Bryobacter aggregatus MPL3: one gene and its partner. The protein of the gene in region 1 binds, or shares a complex with, the protein of each later gene. Links are inferred from orthologs where the notes say so. Each region holds a gene or a part of one and is shown on either strand. Other genes may lie near its edges.

Region 1 (4,755 bases):
GTCTCCAATGTGAAAGCGCGCCTCGAAGTCCTGTTCAGCAACAGCTACCGGATGTCGGTGGACAGCCGTCTCGGCCATGGAACCCGCACAGAGATTGAAATTCCGGCCAGCAAAACGGCCATAACTGGAATACACTAACAGTTGCGTTGACAAATCTCGAAGGTATTCTCGAAAACTGGCGGACCGAGAGGATCCCAGTCACGATCGCCAATCGGACACGCCGTATCTACAGTCTTGTAGCAGGCGTCTATCCGGTTTCGAGCTATCTCTTTCACGCTAAGGCCCACCGCATCGCGCTCGATTTTGCCGCGATCAAGGATGGCATGAACGTGTTGGAAGTAGCGGTCGGGTCTGGTGAAATGTTCTCGCGCATCGCAGAGCGAAACAGCAAAGGCCTGAATGTAGGTGTGGATATCTCCCCGGAGATGGCCGCGATGACCATGCAACGCATGCGTCGGGAACACCCCAAGATCAATTGCACAATCGAGGCATCGGATGCGCGCATGATGCCCTTCCGCGACCAAAGCTTTGACGCGGTGATGTGCTGTTACCTGCTTGAACTCCTCGCCTCAAACGACATTGTGCGCACGCTCAATGAAGTGAAGCGCGTATTGAAGCCCGGTGGCACCTTTACCTTGATCATGATTGGCCAGAATCGCGAATACTTCAATCGTGCCTATCGGGTTGCGTCCAAGCTTGTTCCAGCCTTCTGGGGCCAGCAAATGGACAAACGGGGGATTGAACTCCTCGAAGCCTGCGGCTTCACGACGGAAAAAGAGCGCACCATCACACAAACGCTCTATCCATCACGCATCGTTCTAACGCGGCGCCATTCGTAAGGCGCCATCGAGCCGCACCACTTCGCCGTTCATCATCCGGTTTTGCACCAGATGCAGAGCAAGGCTCGCAAACTCGGAGGGTTCTCCCAGGCGGGCAGGAAAGGGCACAGTCGCAGCCAATTGCTTCATTGCTTCTTCCGGTAAGCCCGCTAATAAAGGTGTGTGAAAGAGTCCCGGAGCAATCGCGAGGACTCGAATCCCAATCCGGGCAAACTCGCGGGCCAGCGGAAGAGTCATGGCGGCAACCGCACCTTTCGATGCGGCATAGGCAGCCTGTCCGATTTGTCCATCAAAGGCGGCCACGGAACTGGTGTTCACAATCACGCCCCGCTCCCCGTCTGGCCCTGGTTCATTCTTCGCCATCATTGCGGCAGCAAGACGGGTGACGTTGAAAGTTCCCAACAAGTTGATGCGCAATACGCGCTCAAAGCGCTCCAGATCAAGCGGGCCGTCTTTGCCAAGAGTCCGTTCGGCTGTCGCAATCCCCGCGCAATTGATCGCGATATCCAGCCGTTCCCCTTCGTCCAGCGCAGCTAGAACATCGGCCTCGTCGCAGACATCCGTGCGGCAGAACTGCGTGAGCGCCCCCAATTCATGCGCAAGGGCAGTGCCCTTCTCTTCGTTCAGATCGGCAATCACAACCGTACACTGCGCAGCCGCCAGCGCACGCACACAGGCTTCGCCGAGACCGGAAGCCCCACCAGTGACAATCGCGGTTCGGCCAGCCAGGGTCATGGTTTAGTGTCCTTCAGCCTCAAGAAAACGTTCTGCTTCAATTGCGGCCATGCAACCGGCGCCGCTGGCCGTGATGGCCTGCCGGTACTGCCGGTCTTGCACGTCACCCGCGTGGAAGACGCCAGGAATGTTCGTACGCGCCCCCCCATGAGAGAGAATATACCCCTCTTCATCGAGATCCAACTGCCCAATGAATGGCTTCGTATTGGGAATATGTCCGATCGCGACAAAGAAGCCGTCGACTTCCTGGTGCGTCACCTCGCCAGTCACCAGATTGCGCAGCTTCGCCGCGCCCACCACACCAGTCGCGTTCGCCACCACTTCATCCACCACCGTATTCATCACCATCTGCACCTTCGGGTTGGCAGCCACACGCTCGATCATGATCTTTGAGCCACGGAACTGCTCGCGCCGGTGCACCAGCATAACGTTCGAGAAACGGGTTAGGAAGTTTGCTTCCTCAAGCGCGCTATCCCCACCGCCCACCACCATGATCTTCAGGTTGCGATAGAAAAAACCGTCGCAAGTGGCGCAGGAGCTGACACCCTTGCCGATCAGATGTTGCTCGCCAGGAATGCCGAGCCAGCGCGCACTGGCGCCAGTGGCCACAATCAGCGTGGCGGTTTCAATCCACTCGCCATCGACATTCAGGCGGAATGGCCGCTTCGACAAGTCGGATTCAATCACGGTGCCGTGGCGGAATTCCGCGCCAAAGCGCTCCGCTTGCAGCTTCATATTCTCAACCAGCTGCGGCCCCATGATGCCTTCGGGGAAGCCGGGGAAATTCTCCACTTCCGAGGTAATCGAAAGTTGGCCCCCGGGCTCGCGGCCCATCAGGACAAGAGGCTTCAGGCCAGCCCGGGCCGTATAAATCGCTGCGGTATTGCCCGCGCAGCCGGAACCGAGAATCACGACATTATGCATAAAGACAAGTGCAGGGCCGCCCGGGTGATCCGTGCGGCCCTGCTTCAAGTTTACAACTCAGAAGCTTCTGTGACTACTTCTTACGACGAAGGCGAAGCCCCATCAGCAGCAAGCCACCGGACATCAATACATAAGTTGACGGTTCCGGCACGCCAGTGAGCAGGTCATTGCCGCAGGTGGAGTCCGTAAAGTACGGAGTCACGGCGCCGCTGGCAATGCCCTGGAGGAAGCTCAGCCATTCGCCGGTTGCCGAATGAGAAATCTCGATCTTGACGCTGAACTCCGCAGTGCTGCAAGCACTAGAAGTACAGTTGCCATTGAAGGTGGGGGTGCTGGTGCCAGCAATCCAGCTCGACACGGAACCCGTATCATTCTTCAGCCAGACACTTCTGCCCGCGCCATAGTTCCCGGCGCCATAGCCACTGCTGAGGTTGGTGGAGGTCAGAATCGAGATGCCATTGCCGATCTTGTAGATATCGCCAGCATCGACCGCCGCATTGCCGGTAGAGGTGCCATTGAACTTGGTGCCCCCGTGCGTGATGAGAGGGATGCCATAGGCAATTGCGCCCCCTTGGACCAGGAAGAGATCGGCAGCTGAAATCTGAAGTCCGGACAGTGTGTAGGGGCCCAGGGTGTTGGACCCAAAATTGAAGTTGAGCGTCGCGACAAACTTACCAGTAAAGTTGCCGCCGCTCTGTACAGCATCGAGCGAGATGTTCTGGATCTGGAAATTCTCCTTCAGCCCGTAGAGATTCGGGTCAGAACTCGAATACCAATAATTGTTGTTGTAAACCATTGGGGTTGCAAAAACCCCCGAGGTGAGGAAGGTGGAGAGCAGGAGCAGGCGCTTCATTGTAGTTCGGTATCTCCTTTGTTCTACCTGAGAATAAATCTCAGGGAAAGGACCTAGATACGGAACTATCTATGTTTTGGTACTAGAACCCTACTTGCGGAGGGTTAGCCCCCCAATCCCCCCCCCTCAAATGCGGGTGAGAAGAGTATGGGCCAGCCAAGCGAAAACATAGGCTAAAAAGCCCATATAAACGAACTGATAGATGGGCCACAGCCAGGTGCCCGTCTCCTTCCGCACGACGGCTAGCGTGGACATGCACTGCAAGGCAAATGCGAAAAAGATGAGGAGCGCCACAGCAGCGGGTAGATCGAGATCGCGTTTGAGGGCAGCCTGCAAGCCTTCGGAATTTTCTTCTCCCTGAATGCCATAGATCGTTCCTAGCGTTCCAATGATCACTTCGCGAGCAGCCAGAGAACTGATGAGGCCGACGCCGATGCGCCAATTGAAGCCAAGCGGCTGGATGACAGGCTCAATCACCTTGCCCAGTTGACCCGCATAGCTTTCTTCAATCGGCGGATTGGTCCCTGCTTGCTGCGGGAGATGCGCAAGAGTCCAAAGGATGATGCTGGTGAGAAGAATGGTGGTGGAGGCGCGCTTGAGGAAGATCTTCGCGCGATCGAGTAGCCGGTACAGGACGCCCAGGAGCTTGGGAACGCGATAGGGAGGCAGTTCGAGCACGAAAGGTGTCGCTTCTGATTTGAAGATCGTGCTCTTCAGCAAGCGCGCGGTCCCGGCAGCTGCAGCAAAGGCCAGAACATAGAGACCGAGCATCACCGCGGCCCGGACACTAAAAATGCCACCGAGAAGCGGCTGATTCGGAATGAATGCCGCGATCAGCATCGTGTACACCGGCAAGCGGGCAGAACAGGTCATCAGCGGCGTAATGAGAATCGTGGCGATCCGGTCACGTTTGTTCTCGATCGTGCGCGTGGACATGATCGCCGGAATGGCACAGGCATAGCCACTGAGCAGCGGAATGAAACTCTTCCCCTGCAATCCCACCTTCGCCATGGTTCGATCGGCAATCACAGCCGCGCGGGCTAGATAACCGGAATCCTCCAGCACTGCGATGAATGCGAAAAGGATGAGAATCTGCGGCAGAAAGACAATGACGCTGCCCACCCCGCCCCAGACGCCCTCAACAAGCAAAGCGCGGAACCAGGTCTCGGGAAGACTCGCCTCGATCCACTTGCCACTGATCTGGACGGCCGCCTCCACCATCTCCATCAGAGGCTGCGCCAGGGTAAAGATGCTTTGGAATACGGCCAGAACGACAAACAAAAAGAGCAGCGGACCAAAAATGCGGTGGAGGAAAATACGATCCAGCCGGCGCGACCATTCGGGCGGGGCGGGTTCGTTGTAGCCAGCTTTTGCAGCCAGTTGCCCGCTCCACCGGCGGCAACT
Region 2 (4,546 bases), 170 kb from region 1 along the record:
GCAATTCCCTCCTTCGCCTCCACGGACACCTGATAAGTCGCAGCCGTGCTCTGCAGATTCGTCACCTGGATCGTATGGTCCTTCGCCGTGAACGAGACGCTGATCGGCTCAAAGCGAAGCGTCGCATCGAGCGCATTTGTCAGATGCAAGAGCCCCGCGCCACTTTGCACTACAGTCAACTGCGGCAGCGGTTTCGCGCTATTCACCAGTAGAGAGCGATAGTCGATCGGCTTCAATCCGGGGCGTGCCGCCTTCAACACCGCAGCCGCACCCGCCGTGATCGGCGAGGAAAAACTCGTCCCGTTGATCAACCCATAACCGCTTGCCGAATACACCTCGCCGCCCGCATAGTTCGACTCGGCCGCCGTATAGACATTCGTCCCAACCGCAACCAGATCGGGCTTGATCGGCACTCCCGAAACAGGTCCACGCGCGCTGAAGCTGGCCAGACGATCGGGACTCACATCCCGCGCCTTCACCGCAAGGTCCAGCGTCACATCCAGCGAGGCGGCCTTCGAAAGTTCGTCCTCATATCGAATCCCATCGGCATAACGCAGAAACACAGCAGGCAGTGTCGCAGCACCGGCAGACATTGTGATGAAGTCGGTCGAACGTGCCGCATCCGAATAGATCACCGCGGCAACGGCTCCAGCAGTAGCCGCATTGTTGATCTTCACCTCAAAGCTGCAAGTCCCACGCACAATCAACGCAATCTGCCCGCGCAGGCGATCCCCAGAGAAGCGGTCGCAGGCAAGGCCGGCGCTCACCATGGCGGCCGCAATTGAATTGGTCCCCGTTGTCTGCGAACCTGCCAGCGCCGGCGCAGAACTCCCATCCGCCGCAATCAGACCCGCGGCAAAGAGACGTCCATTCTCTGAAGCGCCCACCGTCAACGCAGTAGGGGCCGTACCCGGCGAGCTAAGCGTCGCATGGCCCGGGCCATCATTGCCCGCCGAAACCACAACGATCACCCCCGCCTCTTCCGCCTTCGCCAGCGCCTGCACAATCGGATCATTCTCAGGCCTCGCCGCCAGCATTGAGCCGAAGCTCATATTGATCACATCCATCCCATCGGAAACCGCGTCTTCGATCGCCTGGAGAATCGCCGAGTCCGTCGTGCTGTCGTTGTAACCGGGGGTGCCGAAGATCTTATAGACCCCGAGATATGCCGCGGGCGCCATTCCGGCCAGCGGACCGATCGGCGAATCATGGCTCACCCCCGCGGCGGACATCGCCACCGCCGTGCCATGCCCACTGCGGTCGAGAACGCTCGGATCCGGGTCCCGGTAAGCCCAGAGAGTCGGATAGCTGCGCGCAACAATCACCTTGTTGTTCGTATACGCCTGATCCCGCGCATAGTTCCATTTCGGAAAGCCCTCGAGCACAGGCAAAGTCGCCGACTGGAACCCGGGATGACTCGCCTCAATCCCACTGTCAAGAATTCCAATCTTCATGCCCGCCCCAGCATGTTCGAGCCCCAGACGTTCCCAGGCAGCAGCCACCGCATGCACCTGCGCGGCCCGATCGAGAGTCTTCTGGAAAAGCCGCACCTTATGGACGCGCTCGACACCGGCAAGCTGCCGCAATTGACGGACATCCGTCTCTTCGTTCTGCCCCTCCACCATCAGCGCATTCGCAACCAGTTCGGTATGCCCCAAGGTCTGAAAGCCCCGCGCGCTGAGTTCGGAGCGCACTCCATTCTGGCGCTGCCGCACACGCGTCCGCCGTTCCGCCTGCCGCATTTCGCCAGGCTCATTCTTCAGAACAACGATGTATTGGTTCGGGACGAATTGTCCCCAGAACGGGAGGGAGAGAAGGAGGAGGAAGATCAAACGCATAACAGCTCTACTGAGTGGAACAACCCAACAGACGCCTCGATGTCGCGTTTCGATTCGATTGCGGTGTAAAGAAAGGTTAAGTGAAAAAGGGAGAGAACCTTCCGGTGCTCTCCCTTTTCAGAGGAAAATGATCCAGGTCGCGATTAGCTGACGTGCGGTTCGAGCATCTTGACCAGATCGCTCTTTGAGACGGCGCCCACGCGCTGCTCGACGATCTGTCCGCCCTTGAACAACAGAAGAGTGGGAATCCCGCGCACGTTGTAGCGCATGGCAGTGCCACCATTGTCATCGACATTCAGCTTGCCGACCTTCAATTTGCCGTTGTACTCATCAGCAACAGCGTCCACAGTCGGGGCAATCATCCGGCACGGTCCGCACCATTCGGCCCAAAAATCGACCAGGACAGGCTTGTCTGAGTTCAAAACCTCAGTGTCCCAAGCCGAATCGGAAAAATTAAGTGTATTTGCTCCAGCCATTATTCAATCTCCAAGGGTTAAGATGCGTACCAAACGGGAAAGTTGCAAGCTAGCTCTCCAACAATTCACGGTACAGTTCCGAATACTGCCGGGCCGATTTCGCCCAGGAGTAATCCCGTCCCATCGCACTCTGCCGCATTTTCTCGAACCGGTCCTTGTCTCCATACACCGCCAGGGCGTGCCGGAGACACTCTGCCAAATCCCAGCTCTCAAAACGCCAGAACTTGAAGCCCGTCTCTGCATCAATCGTATCATCCAGACCACCGGTCGCGCGAACCACCGGCAGAGTCCCATAGCGCAGACTGTACATTTGATTGAGGCCACATGGTTCATAACGCGACGGCATCAGAAACAGGTCAGCGCCTGCTTCAATGTGATGCGCCAGTTCGTTGTTGTAGCCTCTCCAGAAAATCATCCGGTCCGGATAGCGGCTGGCATACCAACTGAACTGATTCTCGATCGCCTCTTCCCCCGACCCGAGCACGATCAGCGTCGCATCGCGCCATCCGAGCATCTCATCCAGCACGCTCGCCACCAGATCGAAGCCCTTTTGGGTGGCCAAGCGGGACACAATGCCGATCAGCGGCCGCTCGATGCGATGCCCCATCCCAAACTCCTCGAGCAACGCGAGCTTACAGCCCACCTTGCCGCCCGGCTCGTCCGCCGAGTAATTCGCGACAATGTGGCGGTCCGTGCGCGGATCCCACTCCTCATAGTCGCACCCGTTGAGAATCCCGTGCAGGACCCCGGAACGGGCCCGCAACATCCCATCCATTCCGAATCCGTATTCGGGCGTCTGGATCTCTTGCGCATAGCGCGGACTCACCGTCGTCAGCGCATCGGCAAAGACCAAACCGGATTTCAGCAGGCTCGCCATCCCATTGAACTCAAGCAGGTCGCTCCGGTAAAAGCGATCCTCGACACCCGCATCCCACAGCTTCGAGCGGTCTACCAGTCCCTGGTAGCCGAGATTGTGGATCGTGAACAGAGACTTGGCCCCATAGAAGGCCGGGTCGCCGGTCACAAAGTTCTTGAGAAAGAGCGGCAGCAAGCCGGCCTGCCAGTCGTGGCAATGAAAAATCTGGGTCGGAAACAGGTAGCGGGCTACGCCCAGCGCCGCGCTGCAGAGGGCCGCAAAGCGAACGTGATTATCCCCGAATTCGCCATAGCGGTCGCCATAAAAACCGTCGCGGCCATAGAGCCCAAGGTGTTCGACAAAGAAGAACTTCGTGCCCCGTTGCACCTTTTGATAGATGTCGCACTCGTAATAGCCGCCACCGAGATAGATCCGCATCCTCTCGAAAACCTTTTCGGAAGCTCGGACGTCTATTGCCCCATAGCGAGGCAATACGACGGCACACTCATCTCCGAGCGCATTCAACTCCGGGGGCAAGGATCCCAGCACATCGGCAAGACCACCGGTTTTGGCGAACGGAGCCGCTTCACTCGAAACCATCAGGACACGAGACATAGCTTTGTATATTCTGCCAGACTGCACCCAAGGGAGCTAAGCTGACACTTTGAAGACCTTCTTTTTGATTTTGTCGCTCGCCTCGGCGAGTCTGTTCGCCCAATCGAGCATGGAGGTGAATCCGAACCTCTTTGTCGTGATGGCCGCCATCAACGCGGCCGGTTACGATGCCGACCTCGACAGCACCGCGAACTCCCCCATCCGGGCCCAGGTTCGGCAGTACATCGCGCAAGCCAAGCCCCCCGTCCTCCAACAACTCACTGAATTCTATATCGGCCATCGCAAAGCCGATCCGGCACGCGATCTGAGCCAGTACATCAGCTTTGCCCTCTGCATTGAATTGGTGCCGGCGGCTTCCGGGCCGGAGTTCCGCTATCGCATGCGCTTGAATGAACTGCCGCCCGATGTGCAGGAGTTGGACGGCTTTGAAAAGTTACTCACCCGTTTCTACCGGGAGACAAAGCTCGAAGGCCTGCTCGCCCGCAACCAAGCCGCCCTCGACCGCGCCCTCGAACCGTACCACTCCCCCGTCACGCTGGCGCTCCAGCAGATCGATGGCTATTTGCGCAGTACGCAGGTGAACAACACGAAGGGCAGCTTCCATGTCTATCTCGACCCGCTTGCCGCTCCCAATCAGATTCACGTCCGCAGCTACGCGAATGATCTTTTCGTCGTGCTCACCTCTTCGCCCGAGCCACAAGTGGAATACATCAGAAGTGCCTATCTGCACTTTGTCGTCGACCCGATCGCAATGCGCAGTT

Evidence for each region. Proteins that work in one complex are often made in the same cells at the same time.
Region 2: the proteins of trxB (region 1) and trxA are in contact, whole or in part, in a crystal structure (PDB 1F6M), measured with the Escherichia coli proteins. The link is inferred for Bryobacter aggregatus MPL3 from one-to-one orthologs.

Annotation. Positions count from the first base shown.
Region 1 is NZ_JNIF01000003.1:3,679,810-3,684,564, reverse strand. The notes cover bases 539-3,445. They hold trxB (thioredoxin-disulfide reductase), read right to left. Parts: upstream 2,499-3,445; coding sequence 1,578-2,498; downstream 539-1,577. Other genes in these bases: M017_RS0117030 (PEP-CTERM sorting domain-containing protein), read right to left, coding at 2,572-3,351; M017_RS0117040 (SDR family NAD(P)-dependent oxidoreductase), read right to left, coding at 819-1,574; M017_RS0117045 (class I SAM-dependent methyltransferase), read left to right, coding at 539-839. In the rest of the region: M017_RS0117050 (sensor histidine kinase), read left to right, coding at 1-138; more of M017_RS0117045, read left to right, coding at 147-538; feoB (ferrous iron transporter B), read right to left, coding at 3,478-4,755.
Region 2 is NZ_JNIF01000003.1:3,847,498-3,852,043, reverse strand. What follows is about bases 649-3,346. They hold trxA (thioredoxin TrxA), read right to left. Parts: upstream 2,315-3,346; coding sequence 1,982-2,314; downstream 649-1,981. Other genes in these bases: glgA (glycogen synthase GlgA), read right to left, coding at 2,364-3,346; M017_RS0117800 (S8 family serine peptidase), read right to left, coding at 649-1,838. In the rest of the region: more of M017_RS0117800, read right to left, coding at 1-648; more of glgA, read right to left, coding at 3,347-3,785; M017_RS0117785 (tetratricopeptide repeat protein), read left to right, coding at 3,835-4,546. UniProt on the Escherichia coli protein: Participates in various redox reactions through the reversible oxidation of its active center dithiol to a disulfide and catalyzes dithiol-disulfide exchange reactions.